Regions from separate parts of the Alteribacillus sp. JSM 102045 genome, predicted to be linked through region 1. Evidence: predicted binding sites of a transcription regulator. Region 1 holds the regulator's gene; each other region holds the start of a gene.

Region 1 (3,291 bases):
TAGCCGCTATATCACGAAACGTCAGTTCGAGTTTTCTGAGCCGGACGATTTCATCTATCGGCGCTTTTTTCTTTTTTCTTCCGCCCTGTTGGAGGTCCGAGAGGTTTTTTTCAGGTTTAAAACCGTTTTCTATTGCTTGTTTCATTCCTCTTTTTATTTTTAAATTATGAAGTTTTCTTTGATGTTCTTCCACCATCGACAAAATATCCATCAACATATTATCGGTTTCAGATAACTCAAGAATTCCTTCGTCTTTTACCGTATAAATGGGGACATTTAATTTAAATAATTGATGAAGCAAAGCAACTTTTGCATTTCCCCGCCCCAGTCTCGTATCATCCTGCACACATAATACTTCGGCTTTTTGTGAGCTCAACAGATCCAATACTTCAAGAAGCCCTTCTCGCTCAATGGAATATCCGCTCGCTTCTTCTGTAATAATTTTAGTAATTGTAAATTCTTTTGCCTTCGATAAACGGGTTAGCTCCTCCTGCTGTCTTGTTAAGGAAGACTGCTGTGATTTTTTGTTCGTGCTTACCCGGCAATAAATGATGCAGCTTTTCAAAATATTTTCTCTCCTTCATTTGTTCAGCCTCTCATATAGTCAGCGTCCATTTTCGATCCATGTATAGGTTAGCACATCCTCTTCTTGTCCATCCATACTGTCTACATACATGCTTTTTTCTTCTTCAGGAGCAGTTAATTGCACAGTTAAGACAAGAGAAATAATAGAAATGATAAAAAGAATTAAAATAGCCCATTCCTGACTGCTTAACTTCTTCATTTTTAAAATCATTAAATACCCTCCGATAAATAAGAATGTATGTTCCCGTTACGAATTAGTATATAGAGAACTTTTGTTCCCGTCAAGATAAGATTAGAACGAGTGTTTGCGTACATATGTTTTCCATGCTATACTGTTTATATGAAAAAAATAGAAATAGAGGTGCTGACCCGATGCCCAAACTATCGAAACGCCAGCAGCAAATTTTAGATTATATAAAAGAAGAAGTCAGGCAAAAAGGCTATCCTCCTTCCGTTCGTGAAATAGGCGAAGCTGTAGGGCTCGCATCAAGTTCGACTGTACACGGTCATCTCTCAAGGCTTGAAAATAAAGGATTAATACGCCGAGACCCGACAAAACCGAGAGCAATTGAAGTTTTAGAACTAGAAGACGTTCAACCGCAAATCTCAGAAAGCAATGCTGTTTATGTTCCTGTTTTGGGGAAAGTTACAGCGGGTGAACCTATTACCGCTGTTGAAAACATTGAAGAGTATATCCCCTTACCAGAGCGTATGGTTTCTGATGAGAAAGTATTCATATTAACTATTCAAGGAGATAGTATGATTGAGGCTGGTATTTATGACGGAGACCTAGTAGTGGTAAGACACCAGCAAACTGCGGACAACGGGGATATTATCGTAGCGATGACAGAAGAGTTAGAAGCGACTGTCAAACGTTTTTATAAAGAAGATAATTTCATTCGCCTGCAGCCGGAAAATGCTGCTATGGAACCTATTATTTTAGACAATTGCACTATTCTAGGAAAAGTTACTGGAGTATTTCGAACACTGCATTAATTTTGTACTTATTTAAATAGTTTACCCGGCTGCTGATATACAGCATGAGCCGGGTATTTTTTCGTTCTTGGAGACTGCGAATGAATCTGCAAGTTACGGTCGATCTATCCCTCCCCTTAAACCTTACCTCCCTAATAATCTATGTTATCTTTGACGAGCTGTTTAAACATTTAATGGTACACGGTATCATCATAAATTTTTTTCATTTTTCATTGATATATAATCATGATGAGGAGCCTTATTTCTTGCTGAAAGATGTATTTATGAAAAAGGAGCATAATGGATTCAGTTACAGAACACCTAAAAAACCCTTGATAACAGCGAGGTCATCAAGGGGTTTATGGATCTTATTAATATGTGGAAAGGAATTGTTCTCTTTCCCAAGGATGTACTTGAGAGCGAAACATATCCCATTCGATTTCTTTTGCTTCTGCAAAATGCTCAATTGCATGAGGTCCGATAGCGTTGACAAGCACTTCATCTTTCAAAAGGCTGTCCAATGCTTGTTTTAGGTCAGCAGGAAGATCTTTAATACCTTCTTCTTCACGCTCTTCTTTGCTCATCACATAGATGTTACGATCCGTTGGCTCTGGAGCGTTCAGTTTTCTCTTTATGCCATCGAGACCTGCAGCTAGCATAGCTGCCATAGCAAGGTAAGGGTTAGCAGAAGGGTCTGGACTTCTTACTTCTACACGTGTGCTTAATCCTCTAGAAGAAGGAATACGCACAAGCGGACTTCTGTTTCGAAGCGACCATGCTACATATACTGGTGCTTCAAATCCTGGAACAAGACGCTTATAAGAGTTAACAATCGGATTAGTCAATGCAGTGAAAGCCTGGGCATGCTCAAGAATACCTCCTAAGAACTGCATTGCTGTTTCACTCAATTGAGAATCTGTCTTTTCATCATAGAACGTGTTCTCTTTTCCTTTGAACAAGGACATATTACAGTGCATACCAGAACCATTTACTCCAAATAACGGCTTTGGCATAAATGTTGCGTGCAACCCGTGTTTTCTTGCAATTGTTTTTACAACAAGCTTAAAGGTTTGAATGTTATCACAAGTAGTTACAGCGTCCGCGTATTCAAAGTCGATTTCATGCTGCCCAGGAGCAACTTCGTGGTGAGAAGCTTCAATTTCAAAGCCCATGTCTTCAAGCTCAAGCACAATATCGCGACGGCAGTTTTCACCGAGGTCTGTTGGAGCAAGGTCAAAATAGCCGCCTTTATCATTAAGCTCCATGGTAGGCTCGCCTTTTTCATCATTTTTAAAAAGGAAGAACTCTGGCTCTGGACCAATGTTGAAAGCAGTGAAGCCCATTTCTTCTGCTTCTTTTAATACACGCTTCAAGATTCCGCGAGGGTCACCGGCGAATGGTTTTGGGTCTCCTCCTACTTCCCCTGGCTCATATATGTCACAAATAAGACGAGCTACTTTCCCTTTTTCCGGAGTCCAAGGGAATACTACCCATGTATCTAAATCAGGGTATAAGTACATATCAGATTCTTCAATTCTTACAAAACCTTCAATGGAAGAACCATCAAACATCATTTTGTTATCCAATGCTTTAGAAAGTTGATCAACTGGAATTTCTACATTTTTAATAATTCCTTGAAGGTCCGTAAATTGCAGACGAATAAATTTAACGTTTTCTTCTTCAGCCATTCTTGTAATGTCTTCTCTAGTGTACTTGGTGGCCATGTGGTGA
Region 2 (3,291 bases), on a different contig from region 1:
GGGCTGGCTATTATCTTAGCGTTGTTTTTACCGGGGATGGAGAGCGGCTACGGATGGGTGGACAGCTTATTGTCTGAGCTGGGACAAGCCGATTACCGTCCAGCTCTTGTACTCCTTACTGTGCTAATGCTTGCCGAAGGACTGCTCATATGGAGAAATGGCAAGAACCATACCTCTCCTATTGTAGTGAAAAGCTCACGTGGAAAATGGATTGGAGCACACCGGCTCCAGCGTATCTGGTTCATTCCGGCTTTCATTTTTGTTCCGGGCGGTACACTGGAAGCTTTGAACTGGTGGCCTGTGTTATCTATAGGGGATGAAGGTTTATCTCTTTCTCTCGTACCGTTTGCGATTGGAGTTAAATACAGTATATTTTCTACTCTTCCCTCAGCTGCTATGAAATTAGCAGGACAGCGCGTTATGGTACTAGCAATTATCACGGGGATAAGCACGGCAGCAGCTTTTTATGCTCCGGCTATGGTATTATATACAGCCATTTTTGCGGTGGCTGCAAGAGAAATACTCACACTCTGGATAAAAGGAAAAGAACGGTCTCACACCCCTTTTTTCCGATTACGTCAGCATGGTATCTGTATTCTTGGGGTGCTTCCTGAATCGCCCGCAGAAAAAATGGGAATGAAACCTGGCGAAGTAATAATGAAAGTAAACGGCCAGCCTGTAAACAATGAAAGTGAATTTTATGATTCTCTTCAGAAAAATTCTGCTTACTGTAAAGTAGAAGTATGTGATGTTCAAGGAGAAATCAGACATACTCAATCCGCAGTATATGACAATGAGCATCATGAGCTCGGTGTACTATTAGTAAAAGAACAGGATTTTCCGGAAATAATGACAAAAGAAGCGTAATAGAGGGGGAAAAACTAAAACTACTGGTAACTTCTCCTCTATTGAAGTAAAGAAGGACTGATGGTTTGTGGTGACAGTAGTGGGAGCGGTAATTCTCCCGTTTTTTCTTATCCTGGCAGGTGTGAGGCTTACCCACAGTTTTATTGGCGGCGTCTCTGTTGCTCTTATGGTGACAGCAGCATTACAGCCGTGGAACCTAGGGGTGGGAACGATGATTATAGCAGCTGTTTCTCTTGCTGCAGCCATTCCTGTAGGATGGCGAGTATCGAAACATCAGAAAACAGGACCTTAACGACGGAAAAAATTATACCGTCGTTTTTTGCACTTTTTGCACTGTTTAATTATAAAAAAGTTGTTGGGAACGGCCCCTCGTTTTTTTATATTCGTAAAAATGTTAGAAATAGACGGGCACGCGGACCCTTATTCCGTTATTTCATGTGAAATTGATGATTTTCTCAAAAAATACAGCCATTAGCGTAACTGAGGTCCTCAAGCACGTTAAATCAGTAAGAAAAGAAGAAATTAGCGGAACGTGAGTCCGCCTAGCGAACTGCTTACACGATTCAACCGTCCACTGCTTGAGATAAATATTGTTCAGCTCGCGGTCTTTCTGGAAAATAAAAATACGAACATATATTCGTAAAAATCGTTTAAATTGACGTGTTATGTGGTATAATGTATAAGCAGTATTGAAAAGATGTAAGTAGTGATTTAAACGAAGCGAGGGATAGGGCTCATGAATGAAACCTTTGATTTAGTTTCCAAATATGATCCGGAAGGGGATCAGCCTGAGGCAATTAAAGCTTTAACAAAAGGAATAAAAGAAGGCAAAAAACACCAGACATTGCTTGGTGCCACAGGAACGGGTAAAACATTTACTGTGTCCAATGTTATAAAAGAAGTTAATAAGCCAACCCTTGTCATCGCACATAATAAAACCTTGGCAGGACAGCTCTACAGTGAGTTTAAAGAGCTGTTTCCAAATAACGCAGTTGAATATTTTGTCAGCTATTATGACTATTACCAGCCGGAAGCATATATTCCACAGACGGATATGTATATAGAAAAAGACGCCAGTATAAATGATGAAATAGATAAATTGCGACACTCTGCTACGAGCGCATTATTTGAAAGAAATGACGTCATCATTGTCGCCAGTGTATCCTGTATTTATGGTTTAGGTTCGCCGGAAGAGTACCGTGACCTAGTGCTTTCTCTTCGTACAGGCATGGAAATGGAAAGAGATGACGTGCTCCGCGAACTCGTCGATATTCAGTACGAGCGTAATGACATAAATTTTGTGCGCGGGACATTCCGTGTGCGCGGTGATGTCGTAGAAATTTTTCCGGCTTCACGAGACGAACATTGCATTCGAGTGGAGTTTTTCGGTGATGAAATAGACAGAATAACGGAAGTGGACGCTCTTACCGGAGAAATTCTCGGAGAGCGCAATCACGTGGCGATTTTCCCGGCGTCTCACTTTGTTACGAGAGAAGAGAAAATGACGAGGGCAATTAAAAATATTGAAAAAGAACTCGAAGAACAGCTGGCTCATTTTCGGGAAAAAGGCAGAGAGCTGGAAGCCCAGCGCCTTGAACAGCGCACCAATTACGATATCGAAATGATGAAAGAAATGGGTTTTTGCTCCGGCATTGAAAATTATTCCCGCCATCTGACGTTTCGTAAACCAGGTGAATCTCCCTATACGCTCCTTGATTTCTTTCCAGATGATTTTTTAATAGTGGTCGATGAATCCCATGTGACACTTCCGCAGGTCCGTGGCATGTACAATGGAGACCGGGCCCGTAAAAGTGTATTGGTGGATCACGGCTTCCGCCTGCCGTCTGCAATGGACAACCGGCCGCTTCAATTCGAAGAATTTGAAAAACGTGTGCGACAGGCCGTGTATGTATCAGCTACACCTGGACCATATGAGCTTGAGCATTCGCCTGAAATGGTGGAACAAATCATCCGGCCGACCGGACTTCTGGATCCGACGATCGATGTTCGGCCGATTGAAGGGCAGATCGATGACTTAATCGGAGAAATTAATGAACGGAAAGACAGAAAAGAGCGGGTGCTTGTCACGACGTTAACAAAAAAAATGGCAGAAGATTTAACGGCTTATTTAAAAGAAGTTGGTATACGTGTAAAATATTTACATTCCGATATTAAAACATTAGAACGGATTGATATTATACGCCAGCTCCGGCTCGGAGAATTTGACGTACTCGTAGGAATCAACCTGCTCCGTGAAGGACTGGATATCCCGGAAGTTTCTCTCGTTGCTATACTCGATGCGGACAAAGAAGGCTTTCTCCGTGCCGAACGCTCGCTGATCCAGACCATGGGCCGTGCGGCAAGGAACGCTAATGGGCACGTTATTATGTATGCTGATAAAATAACAGATTCAATGGATGTTGC
Region 3 (3,291 bases), on a different contig from region 1:
TATGGATCGGTATTTCCGGGCCAAATGGAGTAACTTCATATGCATTAAATCTCGCCGGGAGCCGTGAACTAATACGACGTTTAGCGGTTTATTACGGCTGCTGGTTTTTACTGAAAGAAAAGGTGGTAAACAAATGACGTACTTTGAAGATTTTGATGTAAAAGAGGAAATTAAAAAAGCGATTCGGGAAATGGGGTTTGAAGAGCCCTCTCCTGTTCAAGAAAAAGCAATCCCTGAAATTTTGCAATTGAAGGACTTAATTGGCCAAGCACAAACTGGGACGGGAAAAACGGCGGCATTCGGAATACCGCTTATTAACCGGATTACAAATGAAGGCTATGTTCAGGCGATGATTTTGACACCAACCAGAGAGCTTGCTATACAAGTATCCGGTGAGCTTCAGAAGCTTTCTAAGTATTTAAATATTCGAACACTTCCTATTTACGGCGGACAGTCCATTGGTCATCAGATTAAAGCTTTAAAGCAAGGTGTTCAAATTGTCATCGGTACTCCCGGGCGGGTGCAGGATCATTTACGCCGCAAAACATTAAAGCTTGACCGGGTGAAAACTGTCGTTCTTGATGAAGCGGATGAAATGCTTGATATGGGTTTCATTGACGATATAGAAACCATATTAAAGCAAATTAATGTGGATAGACAGACACTGCTTTTTTCAGCTACAATGCCCCCGGCGATTCGTAAACTTTCTAAACGGTATATGGTTAAGCCGGTGACTGTGTCAATAAACAAAAGTGAAGTAACAGCCCCTTCCATTGACCAATGGTATTACAAAGTTCTTGAGAGAAATAAACAAGAATCATTGTGCCGTATTTTAGATAGTCAGGACCCTGAGCTTGGAATAATTTTCTGCCGTACAAAAAAAGGTGTCGCCGAATTAACAGAAGTTCTTCAAGCCAGAGGCTACCTTGCTGACGGCCTGCATGGGGACCTTACTCAGTCCCAGCGCGACGCAGTTATGAAAAAGTTTCGTGAAAGCTCGATTGAACTACTTGTAGCAACAGATGTTGCAGCCCGCGGGATTGACGTGCAAAACGTCAGTCATGTCATTAACTATGATATCCCGCAAGACCCGGAAAGTTATGTGCACCGCATCGGCCGCACCGGAAGAGCCGGACGCACAGGTCAAGCTCTAACCCTTGTAACGCCAAGAGAAATGAAGCATCTGCGTTCGATAGAGTCTGAGATAAAAATGTCCATACCAACAAAGAGTGTTCCCTCTATTGAAGAAGTGGTGGAAAAGCAGCAAGAAGCATGGAAAAACCTTATTATTGATCAATTTGAAGATGAACAGGAGCTTTCTTTATTTGATGATCTTGCTGATGAACTTTTAGCGGAATATGACCCAAAAAACATTATTCGCTCTCTAATGAAAATGAACTTCTCCACAGCAATTGGTGAAAATGATGACGGTTATAATTTTGGTGAAACCGGCGGCGCAAAAGGAATGATACGATTCTTCATTAATGTAGGCCGAAATGTAAATATGAGTCCTAAAGTGCTTATTGAAGAGATCTCGGATGCAGTAGGCATCCCTGGAAAAGCAATTGGCCGAATTGATATTTTTGAGAAATTTACATTTGTAGAAGTGCCGGAGGAGGTGGCTCCGTTCGTATATGAAGCGCTGCGCTATTCCCGTATTAATGGAGCGCGGGTAAATTTAGAGCCAGCTAAGCCTCGTCCTAAAAGAAACACAGCCTCCTCAAAGTCTCGTTCCAAATAAAAATAATAATGAAAAAACTGTTCATAGGACGATCCTTTGAGCAGTTTTTCATTAAAAAACTCCATTTTGCTGAGTCTGTTCCTCTTAATAAAAAACCGAATAAATGTTCGTGAAAACTATTGGCAAATCTAATAAAAAAAGGTATGATGTAATAGGTGATAAAAACAAAACGGTCCTTCATTTGTCAGGGCGTTTTTATGGAGCTGTCTTTTGGTTTCGGGGGAAATAAATTCTGATTTTACGGTTGGATTTTGGCAAAATAAAGGAGAGATAAAATGAGTGAGCGAAAAGCAGCGCTTGACCAGGCGCTTAGAAATATTGAGAAACAATTTGGAAAAGGATCTATAATGAAGCTTGGGGAACAAGCCGAACGAAAAGTCTCCACAATATCCAGCGGGGCATTAGCTGTAGATATTGCGCTTGGAGTCGGCGGGTATCCTCGCGGCAGAATTGTAGAAATATACGGTCCGGAATCTTCTGGTAAAACCACCGTGGCTCTTCATGCGATTGCGGAAGTGCAGCGAAAAGGCGGGCAGGCAGCATTCATCGATGCCGAACACGCTCTGGATCCGGCTTATGCTCAAAACTTAGGTGTTAATATTGATGAGCTGCTACTATCCCAACCAGATACCGGTGAACAGGCTCTTGAAATTGCTGAAGCCCTTGTGCGCAGCGGTGCTGTAGATATTATTGTAGTTGACTCTGTCGCAGCGCTTGTACCAAAAGCGGAAATCGAAGGGGAAATGGGAGACAGCCATGTCGGATTGCAGGCACGGTTAATGTCTCAGGCTCTTCGGAAACTTTCTGGAGCGATCAGTAAATCGAATTCCATCGCTGTCTTTATTAACCAGATTCGTGAAAAAGTCGGTGTAATGTTTGGCAGCCCCGAGACTACTCCAGGCGGCCGTGCACTGAAGTTCTATTCGTCTGTAAGGCTGGAAGTCCGCCGTGCAGAGACACTCAAGCAAGGCAATGAAATGGTAGGAAATAAAACCCGCATTAAAATTGTGAAAAACAAAGTTGCTCCGCCATTTAAGCAGGCTGAGGTAGATATTATGTATGGGGAAGGAATTTCAAGAGAAGGATCTATTCTTGATATTGGTGCTGAACTTGATATCGTACAGAAAAGTGGTGCCTGGTATTCATATGAAGGAGAACGCTTAGGGCAGGGTCGAGAAAATGCCAAGCAGTATTTAAAAGAAAATGAAGAAGTAACAGCCACTATTGAAGGAAGTATCCGTGAGCACTATAACCTTGATGCAATCCAATCTCAAGCCGAAGAAGAAGGATTATTAATAGAAGCAGATGAAGAATAACGTTTCAACCACCCTTTATTCTAAAAAGGGTGGTTTTTAAATCGTCTAAATCCATTTACAGATAGGGGATTGAGGACATTGGGAAGTCTTGACATGTCTACAGTGGGAGGATACAATTAAAGGGAGTGATGCTTGAAAAAGTGTCACGGAATGTTCACCGTATTTGCTCTAAAAGGCTTTTTTATTGGAGAAATTAGCAGATCACTCTCCTATAAACCAAGCCTTTTTTATCGA

What was found. The regulator LexA, encoded in region 1, represses DNA repair genes until DNA is damaged. The targets are predictions, from matches to a motif close to CGAACATATGTTCG.
Region 2: the regulator LexA is predicted to act here: its motif matches at 1,494-1,507, upstream of uvrB (excinuclease ABC subunit UvrB).
Region 3: the regulator LexA is predicted to act here: its motif matches at 1,838-1,851, upstream of recA (recombinase RecA).

The regions. Positions count from the first base shown of each region.
Region 1 covers NZ_JBHFQG010000012.1:6,091-9,381, reverse strand. Annotated here, with positions in the region: gene ACE1TI_RS10025 (YneB family resolvase-like protein) at 1-565, opposite strand, end outside; gene ACE1TI_RS10020 (hypothetical protein) at 605-796, opposite strand; gene lexA (transcriptional repressor LexA) at 958-1,581, shown strand; gene glnA (type I glutamate--ammonia ligase) at 1,932-3,284, opposite strand.
Region 2 covers NZ_JBHFQG010000016.1:64,291-67,581, reverse strand. Annotated here, with positions in the region: gene ACE1TI_RS12165 (PDZ domain-containing protein) at 1-867, shown strand, start outside; gene ACE1TI_RS12160 (hypothetical protein) at 935-1,159, shown strand; gene uvrB (excinuclease ABC subunit UvrB) at 1,604-3,291, shown strand, end outside.
Region 3 covers NZ_JBHFQG010000002.1:214,987-218,277, forward strand. Annotated here, with positions in the region: gene ACE1TI_RS02590 (competence/damage-inducible protein A) at 1-137, shown strand, start outside; gene ACE1TI_RS02595 (DEAD/DEAH box helicase) at 134-1,741, shown strand; gene recA (recombinase RecA) at 2,017-3,057, shown strand.